DNA from 3 places in the Corynebacterium sp. 335C genome. Region 3 is predicted to be linked to each of the others. Evidence: riboswitches for the same ligand, from Rfam matches in the RefSeq annotation. Region 3 holds a riboswitch; each other region holds the start of a gene.

Region 1 (7,568 bases), on a different contig from region 3:
CTCGGCGCCGCCGCCGGCGTGCGCCGCGGCGACGTCCCGGCCATCGCGCGGCTGCTGCTGGAGTACTGCGCCTCCGTCGTCATCACCGGTTCCGCGAAGGGCTGCGTGTACGCGCGGGCGGAGGTCGACGGCGGCGACGGCGTCATCCGCCGCCAGCCGGCGGTGACGGTGGCCGAGGAGGACGTCGTCGACTCCACCGGCGCCGGCGACGCGTTCTCCGGCACCCTGGCCGCGGAGCTGGCCCGCGGCGCGGAGCTGGCCGACGCGGTGAAGCTGGCGACCGCCGCCGGCGCGATGGCCGTCCGCGCGGTCGGCGCGACCGCCTCGTTCGCCGACGAGCCGGTGCTGCGGGGGATGGTCGCCGGCGGCGACGTCCCGGAGGCCGACGAGATCCCGGAGGGCGGCCGATGACCCGGGGCGACGCAGTCCCCGTCGACGCCGCCCCCGCCGACGCCGGCCCCGCCGTCACCGATCCGGCAGGCGACGGCCCCGGCGGCACCACCCGCGACGCCGCCCCGTCGGCGCTCGCCCGCACCATCGTCGGCGAGGGCCCCACGGTCGTGCTGTTCCACGGCGTGTGCCACTCCCGCGACGCGTGGGAGCGGGTCGTGCCGCTGCTGGCCGACGACTTCCGCGTCGTCACGGTCGACCTGCCCGGCCACGGCGAGAGCCCGGAGCCGGCGCGCCCCGACGTAGTCGGCTCCGTGCTGGAGTCGCTGGAGGGCTTCCTCGCGGAGGTCACCCCGGACGGCGAGCGCCCGCACCTGGCCGGCAATTCGCTGGGCGGCTACATCGCCCTGGAGCTCGCCCTGCGCGGCCACGCCGCCAGCGCCCTGGGACTCAACCCCGCCGGGTTCTTCCACGGGCGCCTGGATCAGCTGCGCGTCATCCGCCAGTTCCAGGCGCTGCGCGCGTCGGCGAAGCTCATGCGCCCGCTGCTGCCGACGCTGGCGCGCATCCCGGCGGCGCGCGCCCCGATGATGGGCATGTTCTCCGCCCGGCCGTGGCGGGTGCCGCACGCCACCGTCGTCCGCGATTCGGCGGGGCTGCTGGCCAACACCATGGTCGACGAGGGCCTGAACACCGACTTCGCGTTCTCCGACGCGGTCGACGACACCCCGCTGACCTGCGCGTGGGGCACCGCGGATCTCACGCTCGTGCGCGGCTGGCGCCGCCACCGCGACGTGCTGCCCGCCGCCCGCCTGGAGCTGCTGCCGGGCGTCGGCCACGTCGGCATGCTCGACTCCCCCTCGCGCGTCGCCGCCGCGATCCGCGGCTCCATCGCCCGCGCCGCGTGACGGCGGCGGGCGCCGCCGGCGGGTCCCGTCGCAGCGCATCACCCGCGTGACGACGGCGCGCCGCGCGCGGGAGCCGTCGCAACGCAACCGCGGCGCGGCGACGCTCCCCGCGCACGACGACGGCCCCGGCCGCACCCCTCCACGGTGCGGCCGGGGCCGCGTCGCATCCGGCGGGCCCGCGACGGCGGGCGCCGGCCATGCCGATTATTCGGCGGCGACGAAGTCGTAGGCCTTCGGGTCGAACTTCCGGTGCTCGCGGATGAAGCGCGTCGTCGTCGACGGCCACACCGCCGGCGCGTTGCCCTTGTCGTCGATGTACCAGGAGCTGCAGCCCGTCACCCACGCCGACGGCTTCAGCCGCTCGCGCATCCACTCGTTGTACCGGTGCTGCGCCTCCGCGGTGACGTCGGCGACGTCGAGGCCGCGGGCGTCGCGGTAGTCCAGGCGGCCGAGGAAGTAGCGGACCTGGGCCTCGAGGATCTGCAGCATCGACGAGTGGCCGAGGCCGGTGCCCGGGCCCATCATCACCGTCATGTTCGGGAAGCCGTGGACGACGGTGCCCTTGTAGGCCTCCATGCCCTCCTCGCCCCACACGCCGGCCAGCGAACGGCCGTCGCGGCCGTGGACCAGCTCGAACGTCGGCGAATCGGTGACGTGGAAGCCGGTGCAGATGATGAGAACGTCGATCTCGTGCTCCACGCCGTCGCGGGTGCGGATGGAGTGGGCGCCGACCTCCTCGATGCCGGAGGTCACCAGCTCCACGTTGTCGCGGTCGATCGCCGGGTAGTATTTGTTCGAGATGAGCATCCGCTTGCAGCCGATGCGGTAGTCCGGGGTCAGGGCGGCGCGGGTGGCCGGGTCCTTCACCTGGGTGCGCAGCATCGCGCGGTTCATCCAGACCAGCGGCTTCATGGCCCACTCGGCCTCGGTGGTGAGGCCCGGCACCTGCGACTCGCGCAGCACCCAGTCCTGGGCGCGGACGATCTGCCGCAGCCCCGGCACCTTCTTCAGCAGCAGCTTCTCGACGCCGGCGTACGGGCGGTCGATGCGCGGCATGATGTACGGGGGCGTGCGCTGGAAGACGCTGAGCTTGCCCGCGGCCTTCGCGACCTCGGGGACGATCTGGATGGCGGAGGCGCCGGTGCCGATGACCGCGATGCGCTTGCCCTCCAGGTCCGCGTCGTGGTCCCAGCGGGCGGAGTGGAACATCTCGCCCTGGAAGCCGGCGATGCCCGGGATGTCCGGCAGCTTCGGCTCGCACAGCGCGCCGACGCCGAGGACCAGCTCGCGGGCGCGGAAGACGACCTCGCCGCCCTCCTCCGGCGAGCCCTGGTCGCCGGCGACGGCCGGCTTGCCGCCGTCGACGCGGCGGGTGGTGACGTGCCAGCGGCGGTCCTCCTCGTTCCAGGAGGCGTCCGTCATCTCCGTGCGGAACTCGATGTGGTCGTACAGGCCCTCCTTCCGGGCGACCTCACGCTGGTAGCGGTGGATCTCCGGCTGGTGGCCGAAGCTGCGGGACCAGGGGAAGTCCTGGCGGAAGGACAGGGAGTAGAGGTGGCTGGGGACGTCGCACGCGGCGCCCGGGTAGGTGTTGTCGCGCCACGTGCCGCCGACCTCGTCGGCGCGCTCGATGATGGTGAAGCCCATCCGGCCGGAGCGGCGCAGCTGGGCGCCGGCGATGAGGCCGGAGAACCCGGAGCCGACGATGAGGACCTCGACGTCGCGGACGCGGCCCTCATCGGCCCCCGCAACGGCTGCCTTGGTTTCCTTGAGCGAAGCTGTCATGCGCGGAACGTTAGACCCGTTCGGATTGCGAATGAAGATATTCAGGGAAACAAACGTGACCGGGGGTACTCCGCGGGTGGAGTTGTGAGCGCGGTCACCCCGGGCCGGCCGCGAGCCGGATGGCGGCGCTCGACCAATCCAACGAGGGCCGTTTAAGGGGCGCCTTGGTTCACGTGCGGCCGGATCGTATTAGGCCCCAATGAGGCCCTTGTGAGCCCCCATACGAGTACCAGGCCAGGGCATTACGCCTCTGGCCTGGTGTTTTGGCTCCCCCAGCTGGATTCGAACCAGCAACCCTTCGATTAACAGTCGAATGCTCTGCCGTTGAGCTATGGGGGAATGCGTTGGCCGGGCTGTTCGCCCTGCAACGGGACATGACTTTACCCAGCACTTCCGGAGGCGCCAAATCCCCTGTTCATCGCCAGTTTCGCAGGCTTCCCACGCACGATCGAGGAAGGGCCGCCGCGAACGCCGGAGGCCGTGTCGGCCCCGTTGCTATCCTCGGCGGCGACACGGGGTGCCCGCACGGAGGCGGGCTGAGATGAGACCCGTCGAACTTGATCCGGTTCAGACCGGCGAAAGGATTGTCGTCATGGCCGAGCAGCCGCATGCCCGCACCGCCCCCTCCCCCGTCCCGCCGCCGGCGCCGCGCATCGCGGAGGCCGTGCCGCGGGTGCTGTCCATCGCGGGCACGGACCCGTCGGGCGGCGCCGGCATCCAGGCAGACATGAAGGCCTTCGCCGCGCACGGCGCCTACGGCATGTCCGCCGTGACGGCTCTGGTGTCGCAGAACACCCACGGGGTGCGGGAGGTCCACGCCCCGGGCCCGGAGTTCCTGCGCTCGCAGCTGGAGGCGGTCTCCGACGACGTGGAGATCGACGCGGTGAAGATCGGGATGCTGTTCGACGAGGGCATCATCGCCGTCGTCGCCGAGTGGCTGGACCGGGTGAAGTGCCCGATCGTGGTGCTCGATCCGGTGATGGTGGCGACCTCCGGCGACCGCCTGCTGGTCGCGGAGGCCGAGGAGGCGCTGCGGGGGCTGCTGCCGAAGGCGTCGCTCATCACCCCGAACGTCCCGGAGCTGGCGGTGCTGGCCGGCGCGGAGCCGGCGGCCGACTGGGACGGGGTGCTGGAGCAGGCCCGCTCCGTCGCCCGCTCGGCGGACGTGCTGGTGCTGGCGAAGGGCGGCCACCTCGACGGAGACACGCTGCACGACGCGCTGGTCCACCCCGACGGGACGGTCGAGGAGGTCGCGGCGCCGCGCGTCGACACGACGTGCACGCACGGCACGGGCTGCTCCCTCTCCTCCGCGGTCGCGGCGCTGTGGCCGCGCCTGGGCGACCCGGCCGCGGCGGTGCGCGTCGCGAAGCAGTGGCTCACGGAGTCGCTGGAGCACGCCGCGGAGCTGCGCGTCGGCTCCGGCCACGGCCCCGTGAACCATTTCGCGGGCCTGTGGGGCCGCGGCCTCGCGCCGGCGAACCCGGAGATCATCACCGACGCGTGGTGGGAGGCGATCGACGACCTGCGCTCGGCGATCGACGACCTGCCGTTCATCGCGCAGCTTGCCGACGGGTCCCTCGACGGCGACGACTTCGCCTGGTACCTCGCCCAGGACGCGGTGTACCTCAACGGCTACTCGCGCGCCCTGGCGGCGGCGTCGACGCTGGCGCCGACGCAGGCGGAGCAGATGTTCTGGGCGAACTCGGCGCACTCGGCCATCGCGACGGAGATGGAGCTGCACCGCTCCTTCATCGGCGACGCGGCGGGCGCGGAGCAGCCGCAGCCGTCGGCCGTCACCCGCGCCTACGTCGACCACCTGCTGGCGACCGCGGCCCGCGGCTCCTACGGCGAGGCCGTCGCGGCGCTGCTGCCCTGCTACTGGCTGTACCAGGAGATCGGCAGCCGCCTCGCCGCCGCCGCGACCGCGGGGCACCCGTACGAGCAGTGGCTGGCCACCTACTCCGACGAGGAGTTCGAGGAGGCCACCCGCGCCGCCATCGGCCACGTCGCCCGCGCCGCCGCCGGGGCGGGTCCGGAGGAGCGCGCCGCGATGTGGCGGGCGTTCCGCACCTCGTCCTGGCACGAGCTGGAGTTCTTCGCGGAGCCGGTGCGCCGCCACGGGTAACCGCCGCGGAGGGCTGCGACGCATAAGCCGCCGTGCATATGATCGGCGGCATGAGCGCTTCCGATCACATCACCCTCCACGACGACGGCTCCCGCACGGTGCGCGGCATCGTGTCGCTCGCCAAGGGCGAGCCCGTCGAGCAGGTCGAGATCACCGTGCCCGCCCCCGGCCCGAACGACGTCGTCGTCCGGGTCGACGCCTGCGGCGTCTGCCACACCGACCTCGCCTACCGCGACGGCGACATCGAGGACGCCTACCCGTTCCTCCTCGGCCACGAGGCCGCCGGCGTCGTCATCGACGTCGGCGAGGACGTCACCCACGTCGCCGAGGGCGACTTCGTCGTCCTCAACTGGCGCGCCGTGTGCGGCGAGTGCCGCGCCTGCCGCAAGGGCGAGCCGAAGTACTGCTTCAACACCCACAACGCGTCGAAGAAGATGACGCTCGCCGACGGCACCGAGCTGTCCCCGGCGCTCGGCATCGGCGCGTTCTGCGACGCCACCCTCGTCCACGAGGGCCAGTGCACCAAGGTCAACCCCGACGCCGACCCGGCCGTCGCGGGCCTGCTCGGCTGCGGCGTCATGGCGGGCCTCGGCGCCGCCATCAACACCGGCGAGGTCACCCGCGGCGAGTCCGTCGCCGTCATCGGCTGCGGCGGCGTCGGCACCGCCTCCATCGCGGGCGCGAAGCTCGCCGGGGCGACGACCATCATCGCCGTCGACGTCTCCGACGCAAAGCTGGAGACCGCCCGCTCCTTCGGCGCCACCCACGTCATCAACTCGAGGGAGCTGGCCGACGGCCGCACCGGCGAGGACGACCCCGTCGTCGCCCGCATCCGCGAGCTGACCGGCGGCTTCGGCGCCGACGTCGTCATCGACGCCGTCGGCGTCCCCGAGACCTACGTCCAGGCGTTCTACGCCCGCGACCTCGCCGGCCGCGTCGTCCTGGTCGGCGTGCCGTCGCCGACGATGACGCTGGACCTGCCGCTGCTCGACGTCTTCGGCCGCGGCGGCTCCCTCAAGTCCTCCTGGTACGGCGACTGCCTGCCGGAGCGCGACTTCCCGATGCTCGTCGATCTCTCCCTCGAGGACCGGCTGCCGCTGAAGGACTTCGTCACCGAGCGCATCGGCCTCGGCGACGTCGAGGCGGCCTTCGACACGATGAAGGCAGGCGCGGTGCTGCGCTCCGTCGTCGTCAACTAGCGGGCCCCGTCGCCACGCACCGCGACGTCCGGCGCCACCGCAGCGCCGGGCCCCGTCGCAAAGCCCCTCGGCACCCCGCACCGCGCCACCCCGCGCGAACCCCGGCACCCGCACCCCACGACAACGGAGGACACCATGGCACGTCCCGGTATCCGGCGGCAGGGCGACCTGCGCGTCGACCACGTAGAGACCAGCGGCATCTTCGCCCTCGACGGCGGCGAATGGGAGGTGGACAACAACATCTGGGTCGTCGGCGACGACGCGGAGTGCATCGTCATCGACGCCGCCCACCAGGCCCGCCCCATCATCGACGCCGTCGGCGGCCGGAGGGTGCGCGCCATCGTCTGCACCCACGCCCACAACGACCACATCACCGTCGCCCCCGAGCTGTCGGAGAAGCTCGACGCCCCGATGCTCGTCCACCCGGGCGACCAGGTGCTGTGGGACCAGACGTGGCCGGACGTCGGCCATGGCGACCTCGCCCACGGGCAGCGCATCGAGGTCGGCGGCACGGAGCTCGTGGTCATCAACACCCCGGGCCACTCCCCCGGCTCGTGCTGCCTCTACGCCCCCGAGGCCGGCGAGCTGTTCTCCGGCGACACGCTGTTCTCCGGCGGGCCCGGTGCGACGGGCCGCAGCTTCTCCGACTTCGACACCATCATCGACTCCATCCGCGACAACCTGCTGACGCTGCCGGAGGAGACGATCGTGCGCACCGGCCACGGCGACCACACGACCATCGGCCGCGAGGCGCCGCACCTCGAGGAGTGGATCCGCCGCGGCTACTGACCCGCGCGTCCGCCGCGTGACGACGCCGGCGACGCGGCGGGAACCGTCGTCACTCGACGGGGACCGCGGGCACGTGCCCGCGGTCCCCGTCGCGTGACGACGGTCAGACCGCGCCCGGCGAGGCGTCCCCGCGGCCCACGGCCGTGTCGAACAGCAGCCGGCGGTAGTTCTCCAGCGCCAGGAGATCGCCGAAGGTCTCGCGGTAGGCGGCCTCGTCGTCGGTGGGCCGCATGCGCTGCAGAACCCGCTTGACCTGGGCGATCTGCTCGCCGACCCACACCTCCTGCAGGCGGGCGAGCAGGGAGGCGGAGTAGCCGGGGCGCGCGTCGGCGTCGACGTGGATCTCCTCCACGCCCAGCTCCGGCATCAGCG
Region 2 (7,568 bases), 420 kb from region 3:
CTGGAATGCGCCGAGGAGGCCGAACACCAGGCCGATGATCATGAAGACGACGAACAGCAGGATCGTGAAGCCGATCCACGGCACCGCCGCGCGGCCGAAGGCCTTGAAGCCGAAGTTGAACGCGTCGCCGATGCGGGCGCCGGGGGCGTAGGTGGCCACCGGAACCTCGGGGGCCTCGTCGCCGCCGCGCTGGCGGACGCCCTCGCCGGGCGGGCCGTGCTGGGCGCCCGGGGCGCCGTAGGCCGCGTTCTGCGCGCCGTAGCCGCCCTGCTGGCCCTCGTAGCCCGCGTTCTGCGCGCCGTAGCCGCCCTGCTGGCCCTCGTAGCCCGCGTTCTGCGCGCCGTAGCCGCCCTGCGGGGCCTGCCCGCCCTGGGCGCCGTACGGGTTCGCGGCGTTCGGGTCCTGGCCGTACGGGTCGTACCCGCCGTTGTCGTTGCCCGGGTTGCCCGGGTATCCGTTGTCGCTCATGTCACATGTAGTACCAGGCATCGCGGGGTGCCGCGCGGAATCGTGACACCCCTGCGATTTTCGTTCCCGCGCAGGCTAGGCGACGGTGATCTCGGCGCGGCCCTCGAACGGCGTCAGGCGGCCGCCCCCGCCGCGGGAGGAGCCGGCGTAGGTGACGGCGTAGACGCCGGGCGCCGCCGAGGAGGTGTCCCAGGTGACGGTCGCGGACGTCGACATTCCGTCCTTCACGAACTCCAGGCGGGTGTCCACGTGCGAGTCGTCGGCGACGACCGCTCCGTCGGGCCCGACGATCGTGATGAACCCGGCGTCGTGGCGCAGGTCCGAGTTCGGGTTCGCCGCCGCGAACGTCACCGAGACGGACTCGCCCGCCGCGACCGGGGCGCCCGGGGACTGCAGCACCTCGCCGAAGGCCGCGCCCGCCGGGGGCGCGTCGATGAACGGGTTGCCGACCGGGGACGGAGGGATCTTGCCCGTCAGGTCGCCGGCCGCGGCGCCCGCCTCCACCGGCGCGCCGGAGGCCAGCGCCCCCCGCCAGCCCGGCGAGGATCTGGGTCGCCGCCGGGGTGGCCAGGCGTCCGAAGGCGGTGGCGCCGCCCTCGTAGTCCTGCTGGTCGTACTCCTCCGGCGTGGTCAGGTAGTGGCCGTAGCCGTTGACGTAGCCCTGCACCTGCACCAGCGCCGGATCGACGCCGGCCTCCGCCGCGACGGCGCGTCGGATGCGATCGGCGGCGACGACCGTCGGCTCGAACGACAGGGAGACGATGTGGAAGCCGCCGACGCGGTGGACCTGGAACAGGAACGTCTGCTGGATCATGCCCGGGATGTAGCCGGCGGGGATGAGCAGATCCTTGTTGCCGTGGATGGCCTTCGCCGACGGCGGGACGACGACCTGGTTGACCTTGTTGATCCACGGGGTGCCGCCGCGCTCGCCCTCGTTGAATCCGAGCGCCGGGTCGCCGCCGCCGTCCTCCTGGCTGGACGCGGCGAACGCGGCGCCGAGGATGGCCGGGCCCGTCGTGCCCGCGGCGCCGTCCGGCGTCCAGCGGCCGTCGACCTGCACGTTGGCGAAGTCGACCCACTGGTGGCGGCCGTCGATGCCGCCGCCGGGCAGCGGCACCGCCGAGCCGGACTTCACGCCGTCGCGCTGACCGCCGAGGATGCGCGCCGAGTCGTACTCGTCGGCGCCCGGGCCGGAGTTCGGGGTCAGGCCGTGGTTCGGGCTGACGTCGCCCGGCGCCGACATGGCGAACGCCGCGACGAACGGGGCGGCGGGGACAGCTGGCGTCCGCGGGACCGGCGGGGACCGGCCCTCGCGGGAACGGCCCCCTACGCGCCCGGCTGCGCCAGCGCCGCCTTCAGCCCCCGGGCCGCGGCCTCCGGGTCGCCGGCTGCGGCGATGGCCCGCACGACCACGACGCGCGACGCGCCCGCCTCCCGGACGTCGGGGACCCGGGCCGCGTCGACGCCGCCGATGCAGAACCACGGCCTCGCCGTCCCCCCGGGCTCCCCCGCCTCCTGTTCCGCGGCGACGCGGGCCGCCATCGACACGGCCTCCAGCCCGACGGGCGCCCGGTCCGGCTTCGTGGGCGTCGCCCACACGGGGCCGATGACGGCGTAGTCCAGGCCGGGGTCGGCCATGGACTCCCGGAACATCGCCTCGGTCTGGTTGGAGCGGCCGATGAGCACGTCGTCGCCGAGGATGGCGCGGGCCTGCTCCGTCGTCAGGTCCCCCTGGCCGACGTGGAAGACGTCCGCCCCGACGAGCTTCGCGACGTCGGCGCGGTCGTTGGCGGCGAAGAGCCGGCCGTGCTCGGCGGCGACCTCGGCGAGGACCTCCAGCGCGGCGATTTCGGCGCGCGCCTCCAGCTTCTTGTCGCGCAGCTGGATGACGTCGACGCCGCCGGCGTAGGCGGCGTGGAGGAACTCGCGCAGGTCGCCGCGGTCGGCGCGGGCGTCGGTGCACAGGTACAGGGTCGCGTCGGCGAGCATGCGGCGGCGCTGCTCGCGGGTCCGTCCGGTCATGGAGCCTATGCTAGGACCGGACGAGGAACCACGGGAGCCCCGCACGGGGCTGAGAGGGCCGGGAGCCGGCCGACCGTCGAACCTGATTCGGATCATGCCGACGAAGGAAGGTGCGCCGTTGAACGGGACCGATCACCCGGCCGCCGCCGGGGAGGGCCGTGTGCCCGCCTCGGCCGTCATCGCGGGAGGGGGCGTCATCGGGCTGGCGACGGCCTGCGAGCTACTGCGCCGCGGCGTCGACGTCGTCGTCGCGGATCCGGAGCCGGCCTCCGGTGCGACGCGGGCGGCCGCGGGCATGCTCGCCCCGGTCGCGGAGGTCGTGTGGGACCAGCCCGGGCTCTACCCGCTGATGGTGGAGTCGGCGGCGCGCTACCCCGCGTTCGCGGCGCGGATCGCGGAGGCCTCCGGCATGGACGCCGGGTTCCTGGAGTGCGGCACGCTGGTGCTCGCCGGGGATTCGGCGGACCGGGCGGCGCTGACGGAGCTGGCGCAGCTGCAGCGCTCCATCGGCATGGACGCCGAGGTCATCGGGGTGCGCGAGGCCCGGACGCTGGAGCCGGCGCTGGGCCCCGGCGTCGTCGGCGCCGTGCGCATCCCGGGCGACCACCAGGTCGATCCGCGGAGGCTGGCCGCCGCGATGCTCGCGGTGCTCGGGGAGCGCGTGGTGCGCGCCCGGGTCGCCGCGGTGCGTGACGACGGCGGCCGCGCCGGCGGCGTCGTCCTCGACGACGGGCGGGTGCTGGGGGCGGAGGAGACGGTCGTCGCCGCCGGCATCGGCGTCGGCGGCATCGCCGGGCTGCCGGAGGGCCTGCGGCTTCCGGTGCGCCCGGTGCACGGCGACGTCGTCAGGCTCCGCGTCCCGGAGCGCCTGCGGCCCCTGACCACCCGCGTCATCCGCGGCGTGGTGCAGGGCCGGCCGGTGTACGTCGTGCCGCGCGCCGACGGCACCGTCGTGCTCGGCGCCACCAGCCGGGAAGACGACCTGGCGGGCGTCTCCGCCGACGGCGTCCACCAGCTGCTGCGCGACGCCTCCCGCCTCGTGCCCGCGATCCTCGAGTGCGAGATCACGGAGCTCATCGCCCGGGCCCGGCCGGGCTCCCCGGACGACGTGCCGATGATCGGCCGCGTCGCGCCGGGCCTGACCGTCTCGGCGGGCTACTTCCGCCACGGCATCCTGCTCACCGCGGTCGGCGCCGACCTCACGGCCGACGCCGTCTGCGGCCTCGACCCCGACCCCCGCTTCGCCGCCGCGGTGGACCCGCGGCGCTTCTCCCGGAAGGACACCGCATGACCGACACCCCCGCCGTCGTCAACGGCGAACCCCACCGACCCGCCGAGGGCGAGACGCTGCTGGAGCTCGTCGCCGCCCGCGTCGGCGCGGAGCTCAACCCCGACGGCACCCCGGCCGGCGGCGGACGCCTCGGCGTCGCCGTCGCCGTCGACGGCGCCGTCGTCCCCCGCGGCCGGTGGGCGGACACGCCCGTCGCCGGCGTCATCGACATCGTCACCGCAGTCCAGGGAGGCTAGGACATGAACGACACCACCGACGCGCCCGGCGCGGCCGCCGATCCGCTCGTCATCGCGGACCGGGAGTTCGGTTCCCGGCTCATCATGGGCACCGGCGGCGCGACGTCGCTGGACACGCTGGAGCGGGCGCTGCTGGCATCCGGCACGGAGCTGACGACGGTGGCGATGCGCCGCCACTCCCCCGACGGCCGGCAGAACGTCTTCGGCATCCTGGAGCGCCACGGCATCGCCGCGCTGCCGAACACCGCCGGCTGCTACACCGCCCGCGACGCCGTGCTCACCGCGGAGCTGGCGCGCGAGGCCCTGGAGACCGACCTGGTGAAGCTGGAGGTCATCGCCGACGAGGAGACGCTGCTGCCCGACCCCGTTGAACTCGTCGACGCCGCCGACCAGCTCGTCGGCCGTGGCTTCCACGTCCTGGCGTACACCAACGACGACCCGGCGCTGGCCAAGCGCCTGGAGGACCTCGGCTGCGCCGCGGTGATGCCGGCGGGCTCTCCGATCGGCACCGGCCTCGGCATCCTCAACCCCCACAACATCGAGCTCATCGTCGACCGGGCGGAGGTGCCCATCATCCTCGACGCCGGCATCGGCACCGCCTCCGAGGCGGCGCTGGCGATGGAGCTCGGCTGCGACGCGGTGCTGCTGGCCTCCGCCGTCACCCGCGCCCACGACCCGGAGGCGATGGCCCGCGCCATGCGCGACGGCGTGACCGCGGGCCGCACCGCCCGCCTCGCCGGCCGCATCCCCCGGCGCCGCCTGGCCCGCGCCTCCTCCACGTTCGACGGCATGGCCGTCGGCGGCAGCCGGGAGGACGAGTCCCTGTGAGGCCCGCCGCCGCGCCCGGCGCGCCGCTGACCGACGCGGAGTCCGCCCGCTACGCCCGCCACCTCACGCTCGACGGCATCGGGGCGGAGGGCCAGCGCAGGCTGCGCGGCGCCCGCGTCCTCGTCGTCGGCGCCGGCGGGCTGGGGTCGGCGACGATCCCGTACCTCGCGGCCGCCGGCGCGGGCCACCTCACCATCCTCGACGGCGACGTCGTCGAGGAGTCGAACCTGCAGCGCCAGGTCATCCACGCCGACGCCGCGGTCGGTCGCCCGAAGGCGGAGTCGGCGCGGGAGTCGGTGCTGCGGCTGGACCCGTCAGCCTCCGTCGACGCGATCATCGGCGAGCTGACGCCGGACAACGCCGTGGAGCTGTTCGCCGCCCACGACATCGTCGTCGACGGCGCCGACAACTTCGCCACCCGCTACCTGTCCAACGACGCCGCGGAGCTGACCGGCACGCCCCTGGTGTGGGGCACCATCCACCAGTTCTCCGGCCAGGTGTCGGTGTTCTGGCCGGGCGAGGGCCCGATGCTGCGCGACCTCTACCCGGACATCCCGCCGGCGGACTCCGTGCCGTCGTGCGCGGCCGGGGGCGTGCTCGGCGCGATGGCGGGCCTGGTCGGCTCGATGATGGTGGTGGAGGCCGTGAAGGTCCTCACCGGGTGCGGCGAGCCCGCCGTCGGCCGCCTGCTCATGCTCGACGCCGCCGCCATGCGCCTGCGGGAGCTGAGCTTCGGGCCCGACCCCGACCGCGCGCCGGTGACCTCGCTGGACGACGCCGCCGCGTCCTTCGGGGACCGCTGCCGCCTCGACGCCGCGGAGGACGCCGACCGGGCCGCCGCCGCGACCGTCGGCGCCGCCGCACTGGCCGCCGAGCTCGCGGGCGGGTCTCCCCCGCTGGTCGTCGACGTCCGCGAGGCCCACGAGCGGGGCGGCGGCCACGTCGCCGGCGACGTCCACGTCCCCCTCGGCCGGGTGCTGGACGGCGGGCGCGCCGCCATCGACGACGCGGCCGGGAAGCCTGCGGACGCCGGCGGCCGCGGCGTCGTCGTCTACTGCCGCTCCGGGATGCGCTCGGCGCGCGCCGCCGCGGCCCTCGGCGCCGCGGACGCGCCCGGCGGGCCGCTGGCCGTCCGCAGCCTCGCCGGCGGCCACCTCGCCTGGGCCGCCGGGCCCGGCGCGGGGGCCTGACCGGGCCCGCCCCGGCCCCCGTGCGCCGGGCGCCCGGGCGGCCGCGGCGGGCACCGTCGCACAGCACCACCGCGGACCCCGCGACACGCGCGACCTTGCATGATCCCGCGAGCCACGTACCGTCGTGGGGTGCGCCGCCGGGAGACCCCCGGCGGCCGGACGACCACGACGACGGGAAGGATCACGCGAACATGACCACGGTCGGATTCATCGGCGCCGGCAACATGGGCGGCGCCATCATCACGGGCCTGCTGCGCGGCGGGGAGGTGACCGGCGGCGACGTGCTGGCCTCCGGCCGCGACCGCGCGAAGCTCGAGGCCCGCTGCGCCGACCTGGGCTGCACCCCCGCGGAGTCCAACGCCGACCTGGCGCGGCGCAGCGACATCGTCTTCCTGTGCGCCAAGCCGAAGCAGATCCCGGGCATCGTCGCCGACCTCGGCGAGGACCTGGCGGACACGACGGTCGTCTCCGTCGCCGCCGGGCTGCCCGTCGCGGAGCTGGCGGACATGCTGCCGGACACCGCCCGGGCGATGGCGTTCCTGCCCAACACCCCGGTCGCCGTCGGCCACGGCATCTTCCCCGTGGAGGCCGGCCACACGGTCGAGGGCGAGCACCTCGACGAGCTCACCCGGCTGCTGGAGTCCTGCGGCCGCATCATCCACCTGGAGGAGGGCGACTCCGGCATGCTGTCGGTCGTCTCCGGCTGCGGCCCGGGCCTGGTGCCCGTGCTGATGGAGGCCTTCGCCGACGCCGCCGTGAAGAACGGCGTCCGCCGCGAGGACGCCTACGACGTCGTCGCCCGCACCTTCCTCGGCAGCGCGACGCTCATGCTCGAGTCCGGCAAGATCCCCGCGCAGCTGAAGGACGAGGTCTGCTCCCCCGGCGGCACGACCATCCGCGGCGTGACGGGCCTGGACGAGTACGGCGTGCGCGCCGGCATCATCCGCTCCCTCGACCGCATCATCAACGGGTAGCGCGGGGCCCGGGCGGTCGCGTCTCCCCGGGGGGGCCGCGGGCGCAGCCGCCGCGGTGCGTGACGACCGGACCCGCGCGGTTCCCCGCCGCCCGCGGCGCCGCGGCGCGGACCGGCTACCCTGTGACGCGACCATGTCTGAGCAGAACACCCACCATGACGACGCCCGCCCCGACGACCGGGGACGCGGCGGCCGACGCGGCTCCCGGGGCCGCGGCGGCGACGGCCGCGGCAACCGGAACGGCGGCGCCCGCGGGGGCGGCGGCCGCGGCGGCGACCGCGCGAACGGCGGCGGCGACCGGAACCCGCGGCGCGGCGGCGACCGCGGCCGCGCGCCGCGCGTCGACAAGCGCCCCCTGTACGACGCGCTGGACGGCGTCCGCCTCGCGGAGGCCCGCACCTTCCGCAAGCGCCTGAAGCGGGCGTCGGCGCCGAACGCCGTCCACGCCATCGGCGAGGACATCGAGCTCGCGCGCCTGCGCCTCGAGGAGCGGCGGGAGAACCTGCCGGACATCACGTTTCCGGCGCAGCTGCCGGTCTCCGGGCGGCGCGACGACATC
Region 3 (7,568 bases):
GCGCCGCCGACCAGCGGCGGGCCAGCGTGGTCTTCCCGGCGCCGGAGCGGCCGTCGACGAGCACGATCACCGCGGCGTCACATCCCCAGGAAGCGGAAGTGGCCCAGCCACGCCGAGACGCCGAGGGCGAGGGCGGCGAAGCACGCGCACACCGCCATCAGCGCCCAGTCCCCGGCGTGCAGGCGGGACTCGCGGCCCCACGTGCGGGGGCCGGGGGCGCCGAAGCCGCGGGCCTCCATCGCCGTCGACAGCTTCGCACCGCGGCGTAGCGCGAACACCAGCAGGGCGAAGACCTGGGACGCGACGCGGCGCAGCCGGCCCGAGTCGCCGAGGCCGCGGGCGCGGCGGGCGCGGGTGAGGGCCCGCCAGTCGTCGATGAACAGGGTCACCAGGCGCACGCCCGCCATCGCCGCCAGGACGAACCGGGCGGGCAGGCGCAGCACCTGCGCCAGGCCGTCGCCCAGGTCCGTCGGGTCGACCCCGGCGGTGAGCACGATGACGGGCAGGCCGATGGCCAGCACGCGCAGGAAGATCGCCAGGCCCAGCTGCAGCGAGTTGTCGGTGACGTGGGCCAGCAGGAAGCTGGCGTACAGCTCGCCCTCGGGCGCGCCGTACAGGGCCATCGAGATGCCGGAGATGGGCGCGGCGACCAGCAGCGGCCACGCCCGGCGCAGCACCATGAGCGGGGAGATGCCGCTCAGCGGGATCATCAGCACCGCGCAGGCCAGCGCCACGGCGGCGGAGACCCAGTCGATGGTGAGCACCAGCGGCGTCGTCCAGATGAGCAGGCCGAGCACGCGGCTGACCGGGTTCAGCCGGTCCAGCAGGCCCGCGGACTCGCCGCGGCGGGCGGCGGGCAGCGTGGCGTCGGCGGCGGCGGTGGTCATACGCGGTCCTCCTCGCGGGTCGGGCCGGCCGGAGTGCCCGGGCGGGTCGGGTGGCTCGGGGTACCCGGGCGGGTCGTGCCGCCCGGGCGGGCGATGCGGGCCGGGGCGGCGAGCTCCACGACGTGGTCGCCGAGCGACGCCCGCAGCAGCCGGTCGTGGGTGACCGAGGCGACGGCCGCGCCGTCGTCGGCGAGCTCCCGCAGCAGGTGCGCCAGCTCCGTGAAGGTGCGGCGGTCCTGGCCGAAGGTCGGCTCGTCGAGGAGCACGACGCGGGGGCGCGTCGACAGGACCGTGGCGACGGACAGGCGGCGCTTCTCCCCTCCCGACAGCGTGAACGGGTTGGCCGGGGCGAGGTGGTCCAGGCGCAGGTGCTCCATGAGGCGGGAGGCGCGCGCGGCGGCCTCGTCCTCCCCCAGGCCCATGAGGCGGGGGCCGAGCTCCAGCTCCTCCTTCACCGTGGAGGAGACGAACTGGTGCTCCGGCACCTGGAAGACGCTGCCGACGCGGGCGGCCAGCTGCCGGGACGACCAGCCGTGCGGGGCGGACGCAGGGACGCGGGGGCCGCGGCGCAGCAGGCGGCGGCGCACCCGGCCGGCGGCGGGCCCGGCCTCCAGCACGGACGGGGAGGCCTCGACGACGCCGGCGACGGGCGCCAGCAGGCCGCCGAGGGTCAGCGCCAGCGTGGACTTGCCGGCGCCGTTGGGGCCGACGATGCACGTCGACGCCCCGGCCGGCAGGGCCACGTCGAGGCCGACCTGCACCGGCAGGTCCGCCTCGTGGCCGACGGCGAGGCCGCGGCCGCGCAGCGCGACGTCCGCGCCGGGGGCGGCGGCGTCGACGGGCCGGGCCGGGGGCAGCTCCGGGGCGTGGCCCGGCACCCACACGCCGGCGTCGGCCAGGGCCGCGCCGTGGTCGGCGAGGACGCGCTCCGGCTCCCCGTCGGCGATGACGCCGCCGGAGCCGACGACGACGATGCGGTCGACGTGGCCGACCCAGGCGTCGACGCGGTGCTCGACGACCAGCAGGGTCGCCCCGGCGGCGTCGGCGGCGCGGACGGCGGCGTCGCGCAGCTCCGCGACGCCGGCCGGGTCGATGTTGGCGGTCGGCTCGTCGAGGGCGATGATGCGCGCGCCCATGGCCAGCACACCGGCCAGCGCGAGACGCTGCTTCTGCCCGCCGGACAGGCGCTCGGTCGGCCGGTCCAGGTCGGCGTCGAGGCCGACGAGGTCCAGGCAGCGGCGCACGCGCCGCCAGATCTCGTCGCGCTCCACGCCGAGGTTCTCGGCGCCGAAGGCCACGTCGTCGCCGACGCGGGCGCTGATGACCTGCGAGTCCGGGTCCTGCAGCACCAGGCCGACCTCGCCGCGGGCGGCATCGGCGGGCGCCCCGAAGACGTGGAGCTCGCCCTCGGCGTCGCCGTCGTCGCCGTGGCCGAGGACGCCGGCGATGGCGGCCAGCAGCGTCGACTTGCCCGCGCCGGAGGCGCCGAGCAGCAGGACCTTCTGGCCGTGGGGGATCTCCAGGTCGATGCCGGACAGGACGGGCTTGGCCCGGCCGGCGTGGCGCCAGCCGAAGCCGCGGGCCCGGACCGCCGCGTCCGTCACGCCAGCTGCCGGCGCTCGCGGCCGGCGGCGAAGCGGTCGAGGGCGCCGGTGGCGGCCAGGGCGCGGGTCAGCAGGTGGCCGACGAGGCCCGCCAGCACGATGCCCGAGATGATGACGCAGATGGAGTAGATGATGTTGAACTCCAGCGTCTTCGCGATGTTGCCGGACATGAACAGCTCGAGGACGATGGCGCCGGCGCCGGCGGCCGCGCCGGCCAGCATCGCCGTCGGCAGGCCGAAGCGGCGGTAGGCGAACAGCAGGAAGACGAGCTCGGCGCCCAGGCCCTGGGCGATGCCGGAGTAGACGGTCTCCGGGCCCCACTGGCTGGCCAGCGCCATGGAGACGGTCGCGGCGACGACCTCCACGAACAGGGCGGCGCCCGGCTTGCGGATGATGAGCCCGCCGAGCACGCCGCCCAGCAGCCAGATGCCGACGGCGAGGCCGCCGAAGCCCGGGGTGAACGCGTCGAGCGTCGTGAACAGCGCGTAGCCGACGACGTTCCAGATGACGAAGATGAGGCCGACGGCGACGCCGAGGACGGCGGCGGTGACGATGTCGACGACGCGCCAGCGCATCGACGGCGCCTGCGTGGTGGTGCTCATTGCTGCGTGCTCTCCTTCTGGTGCGGGGGCACGCACGGGGCGTCTCCGGTGGGCGCCGCCGGCGGTGGTGCCGCGGCGCCCGCTCCCTTCGCCGGCATGACCCGGATCAGGTTCAACGGTCGAGGGCGATCCGCGCCCTCCTCTCAGCCCCTCGGTCCCGGGGGCTCCCGTGCGTTGTCGCCCGCGATGCTACCCCACGGCGCCCGCCCGCCCCGTACCCTGAGCCGCATGATCAAGGGTTCGACTCCGGAGGGTGCAGGGGACGCGGCGACGGCGGCCGGGGAGCGCGCCCCGGCCGCGCCCGCGGGCGACGCGGAGCGGTCGGAGGGCCGGGCATCGGGCCGGGCAACCGCCGCCGACGCCTCCGGCGCCGCCACCGGCACCCCCGAACCCGTGCCCGGCGCCCCCGCGATGGGCGCCGGCACGTGGCGCGCGCTGGTCGCCGCGGTCGTCGCCGTGCAGTTCGCCCTGCACGCGCTGGTGCTGTCGGGCCGGACGTTCTACTGGGACGACTTCATCATCGTGGGCCGCGCGGTGGACGTGCCGTGGTGGTCGCCGGACTTCTGGGCCCGCCCGCACGACGGGCACGTGGCGCCCCTGGCCTTCCTGCTGCAGGCGGCGGTGAACGAGGCGGCGCCGTGGCGGTGGTGGATCCCGGCGGCGCTGATGCTGCTGGCCCAGGTCGCGGCGACGCTGCTGCTGGCCCGGGCGGCCCGGGCGCTGGCGGGCCGCAGCTGGCCGGCGCTGGCGGCGGTGGCGTTCGCGGCGTTCACGCCGCTGACGCTGCCGGGGTCGACGTGGTGGTCGGCGGCGGTCAACGCCCTGCCGATGCACATGGCCCTGGCCGCGTGGACCGCGCTCGCCGCCCGCGCCGTCCTTGACGACGATCCCCGCGCCCGCTCGCCCCGCACCGTCGCGCTGGCGTCGCTGGGCCTGGTGGTGTCGCTCGGATTCTTCGAGAAGTCGCTGGCCGTGATGCCGCTGGCGGCGGCGCTGGTCGCGGCGGCCGCCCACGTGCGGGGCCTGCCCGCGGTGGCGGCGATGCGGCGGGCCCGCCCGCTGTGGCTGGCCGGCGGCGCCATCACCGGCATCTGGGCGGTGGTGTGGCTGGGCATCGCCTCCCGCGGCATCGCGGACACCACCGGCGGCGGGCCGCTGTCGGAGCTGTGGTGGCGCGGCCTGAAGGCCGTCTTCGCCGGCCTGGTCGGCGGGCCGTGGCGGTGGGACCGCTGGGCGCCGTCGCAGGCGTGGGCCGAGCCTCCCGTGCCGCTGGCCGTCGCCGGCGCGGTGGCGCTGCTGGGCGTCGGCGCGGCGGCGATGGTCCGCACCCGCCGCGCGTGGGCCCCGGCGCTCGTCGGCGCCGCGTACCTCGCCGTCGTGCTGGCGGCGATGACGACGGCGCGGTCCGGCGAGAACACCTCCGGCATGCTCGCCCAGACGCTGCACTACTACGGCGACGCCGCCCTGGTCCTGGCGCTCGCGGTGGCCGCCATGTTCCCCGCGGGCCCGGGCCGGCCGCTGGAAGGGGACGACGCCGTGTCGCGTGACGACGGCACCCGCCGCGGCGCCGCGGACGACGACGCCGCGGCGGGTCCCGTCGCAAAGCACATGGACGGTGACGCGGATGCGGACGGCGACGCGGACGCCCGCCCGGCGCAGCGCGCGGCCGCCGTGCTCACCCTCGGCGTCGTCGCGGCGCTGCTGGCGTCCTCGGCGTGGTCGACGTGGACCTACCGCCAGGCATGGTCCGGCGATCTCACCGCACGGTGGCTGCCGACCGTGATGGAGGAGCTGCCGAAGGCCGCGGCCGCCGACCCGGCGCCGATGCTCGACCAGCCCGTGCCGTTCGAGGTGCTGCTGCCCGTCACCAACCCGCGCAACCTCTACTCCTCCGTCTTCGACGACGTGGAGGACCGGCCGGGGTTCGCCGACGTCACCCCGCGGCCCCGCATGTTCGACGACCACGGCCGCGTCGTCGACGGCCGCGTCGCCGCGCTCACCCGCCTGGACCAGGGGCCCGTCCCGTCCTGCGGTCACGAGGTGCGCGCCGACGGCTCCGGCCGCGCCGTCGTCGATCTGCCGCTGTCGGACCTGATCTTCCTGGGCAACCACGTCATGGAGCTCAACACGCTGGCCTCCGCGCCGATGACGGTGCGGCTGACGTTCCCCAACGAGCTGTCGACGCCCGACCAGATCCAGGCCGGCGGCGCCGTCGTCGACGTGCCCGCCGAACCCCGCCAGGTGTGGGCGGCCATCGACGGCGGCGGGCGCCTGCTGCGCGTCGAGATCCTCGATGCCCCGCCCGGTGCGGTGCTGTGCCTCGGGGCGGGGGCGATCGGGCCGCTGGTTCCCGCCGAAGGCTGAGAATCCATTAGGATGATCCGGAGAAATCCCGACCAACGCCCGTGATGCCCCTCGCAAAGGAGTTCGTCCATGCGTCACCGTCTCGCCGGCCTCGCCGCCGCCACCGCCATCGCCTCCGCCGCCCTGGTGGCCTGCTCCCCGCCGAACGAGCAGCCCTCCGACATCAAGGTGACGGACCAGGAGAACCCGATCCGCACCTACGAGGCCCCGGCCGAGTCCACCGACCCGTCGGGCTCCGCCACCCCGTCCGGTGAGGTCTCCCCCTCCGGCGAGGCGACCCCGTCCGGAGCCGCGACCCCGTCGGGCGCCGAGACCGCCCCGGCCGAGGGCGGCCACGCGGGCCACTCCCACTAGGAGCCGCAGGAGCCGCAGGGCATCCAACGACGACGCCCCCGGCGCGCCAATCCCCTTTTCGGGGAGGGCGCGCCGGGGGCGTCGCGCATGCGCGGGGGCCGGCCCCGCGGACGGCGGGCGGGCCGGCGCGGCGGGCGGGTCGGCGCAGCCGGCGCACCCGCCGGGGCGGGCCCGCCGCGCGGGACCTACGCCTCCGGGAACCGCCAGATCTCCTCGCCGTGGTCGCGGATGACCGCGAAGGGGGCGTCGGCGTCGGTCATGTCCAGCTCGACGTTGAGCTGGCGGTCCTGACCCTCGTCGTCGCGCCCCTCGACGTTGTAGACCAGGCGCAGGTTCCCGATGTCGGCCACCTCGGGATTCGCGTCGCGCAGCCACGGATTGCGGCGGCGGACGCCGATGAGTCCCTGGTGGGCGCGCCCGATCCACTGGCCGACCTCGGAGAGGTCCTCCGGCGCGGCCGGGAAGACCGGGCGGATCTGGTCGTCGCCGCCGAAGTCCTCCTTCTTCACGCCGGTGTAGCCCTGCTCGTCGCCGTAGTAGACCAGCGGCACGCCGCCGACGGTCATGAGCACCGCCAGCGCCAGGATGGACTTCTCCGCGCCGACCTGGGAGGCGATGCGGGTGACGTCGTGGTTGCCGACGAAGGTGACCGGACGGAAGGCGTCGAGGAAGCCGTTGTGGCGGCCGAGGGTCCACTCCAGCTCGTAGAAGTTGCCCTCCTTCAGCGACGACCACGTCGCCTTCCACAGCTCGTACTCCGTGACGGAGTCCATGCCGGAGGTGGCGACGATGTCGGCGTAGTCGCCGTGGATGACCTCGCCGTAGATGAAGGCTTCCGGGAACTCCTCCCGCACCGCCGGCAGCACGTCGGCCCAGAACTTCGGGTCCACCGCGTAGGCGGCGTCGAGGCGCCAGCCGTCGGCGCCGCGGCGCAGCCAGTGCAGCATGACGTCGCGGACCAGGTCCTTCACCGCGTCGGAGCCGTGGTCGAGCTCCACCAGCGCGTCATGGCCCTCGAAGACGGGCAGCGTCGGCTCGTCGCCGGAGCGGTCGACGGCGAAGAGGCGCGCGGCGTCGGAGGACTCGTCGGCCAGCGCCTCCGCGACGGCGGGGTGCTCGCGGCCGACGTGGTTGAACACGCCGTCGAGCAGTACGCGGATGCCGCGATCGTGCGCGGCGGCGATGAGCCGATCGAAGGCGTCGTCGTCGCCCAGGCGGTCGTCGATGCGGAAAAAGTCGGTCGTGTCGTAGCCGTGCGTCGACGACTGGAACACCGGCCCGAGCTGCAGGACGTTCAGCCCCAGCTCCTGCACGTAGTCCAGCCAGGCGGTGAGGTGGTCCAGGCGGGCCGGGAAGTCGCCGTCGACGCGGGCGCCGTCCCCGCCGCGGTCGTGGACGGGGGCCCCGGTGAAGCCCAGCGGGTAGACGTGCCATCCGATGGTGTGGTCGGTCCACGCGGGTCCGGTGCGGCGGTCGGTCATGTCGGGGCTCCTTACTGGGCGGAGGTGTCGGTGGTGTCGGTCGTGTCCGCGGCCGCGGACGAGCCGGTCGTGCCGGCCGGTCCGGCCGCGCCCGCCTCGCCGGCGCGGGAGGCGTCGTCACGCATCGCGCGGGCGGCGCGCTTCGGCCGCACCTGCGTGCGGCGCTCGCCGGCGCGGGACTGCGGCGTGCCCGGACCCGGGTTGGGGCGCTGGGCGATGGCGCCGGCGCGGGGCTGGCGGCGGTCCGGGGAATCCGGCATCGGCCGCGGGTCCTCG

What was found. Region 3 has a riboswitch for thiamine pyrophosphate ahead of QQS41_RS03165 (ECF transporter S component). Riboswitches for the same ligand answer to the same signal wherever they lie in the genome.
Region 1: linked by a shared signal. The riboswitch ahead of thiD (bifunctional hydroxymethylpyrimidine kinase/phosphomethylpyrimidine kinase) and the one ahead of QQS41_RS03165 (ECF transporter S component) in region 3 are both predicted to bind thiamine pyrophosphate.
Region 2: linked by a shared signal. The riboswitch ahead of thiO (glycine oxidase ThiO) and the one ahead of QQS41_RS03165 (ECF transporter S component) in region 3 are both predicted to bind thiamine pyrophosphate.

What each region holds. Positions count from the first base shown of each region.
Region 1 covers NZ_JASTTB010000002.1:314,529-322,096, reverse strand. Annotated here, with positions in the region: gene QQS41_RS08460 (PfkB family carbohydrate kinase) at 1-411, shown strand, start outside; gene QQS41_RS08455 (alpha/beta fold hydrolase) at 408-1,298, shown strand; gene QQS41_RS08450 (flavin-containing monooxygenase) at 1,503-3,083, opposite strand; tRNA gene QQS41_RS08445 (tRNA-Asn) at 3,348-3,422, opposite strand; TPP riboswitch at 3,587-3,685, shown strand; gene thiD (bifunctional hydroxymethylpyrimidine kinase/phosphomethylpyrimidine kinase) at 3,676-5,208, shown strand; gene QQS41_RS08435 (S-(hydroxymethyl)mycothiol dehydrogenase) at 5,259-6,407, shown strand; gene QQS41_RS08430 (MBL fold metallo-hydrolase) at 6,543-7,196, shown strand; gene dnaG (DNA primase) at 7,300-7,568, opposite strand, start outside.
Region 2 covers NZ_JASTTB010000001.1:318,997-326,564, forward strand. Annotated here, with positions in the region: gene QQS41_RS01400 (hypothetical protein) at 1-468, opposite strand, end outside; gene QQS41_RS01405 (neutral/alkaline non-lysosomal ceramidase C-terminal domain-containing protein) at 544-990, opposite strand; partial or broken gene QQS41_RS01410 (neutral/alkaline non-lysosomal ceramidase N-terminal domain-containing protein) at 1,085-1,711, opposite strand; gene thiE (thiamine phosphate synthase) at 1,795-2,490, opposite strand; TPP riboswitch at 2,511-2,616, shown strand; gene thiO (glycine oxidase ThiO) at 2,609-3,781, shown strand; gene thiS (sulfur carrier protein ThiS) at 3,778-4,017, shown strand; gene QQS41_RS01430 (thiazole synthase) at 4,021-4,845, shown strand; gene QQS41_RS01435 (ThiF family adenylyltransferase) at 4,842-6,035, shown strand; gene proC (pyrroline-5-carboxylate reductase) at 6,227-7,009, shown strand; gene hrpA (ATP-dependent RNA helicase HrpA) at 7,143-7,568, shown strand, end outside.
Region 3 covers NZ_JASTTB010000001.1:743,326-750,893, forward strand. Annotated here, with positions in the region: gene QQS41_RS03150 (hypothetical protein) at 1-70, opposite strand, end outside; gene QQS41_RS03155 (energy-coupling factor transporter transmembrane component T family protein) at 78-887, opposite strand; gene QQS41_RS03160 (ABC transporter ATP-binding protein) at 884-2,491, opposite strand; gene QQS41_RS03165 (ECF transporter S component) at 2,488-3,093, opposite strand; TPP riboswitch at 3,174-3,267, opposite strand; gene QQS41_RS03170 (hypothetical protein) at 3,322-5,457, shown strand; gene QQS41_RS03175 (hypothetical protein) at 5,527-5,811, shown strand; gene QQS41_RS03180 (alpha-amylase family protein) at 5,997-7,292, opposite strand; gene QQS41_RS03185 (M20 metallopeptidase family protein) at 7,304-7,568, opposite strand, start outside.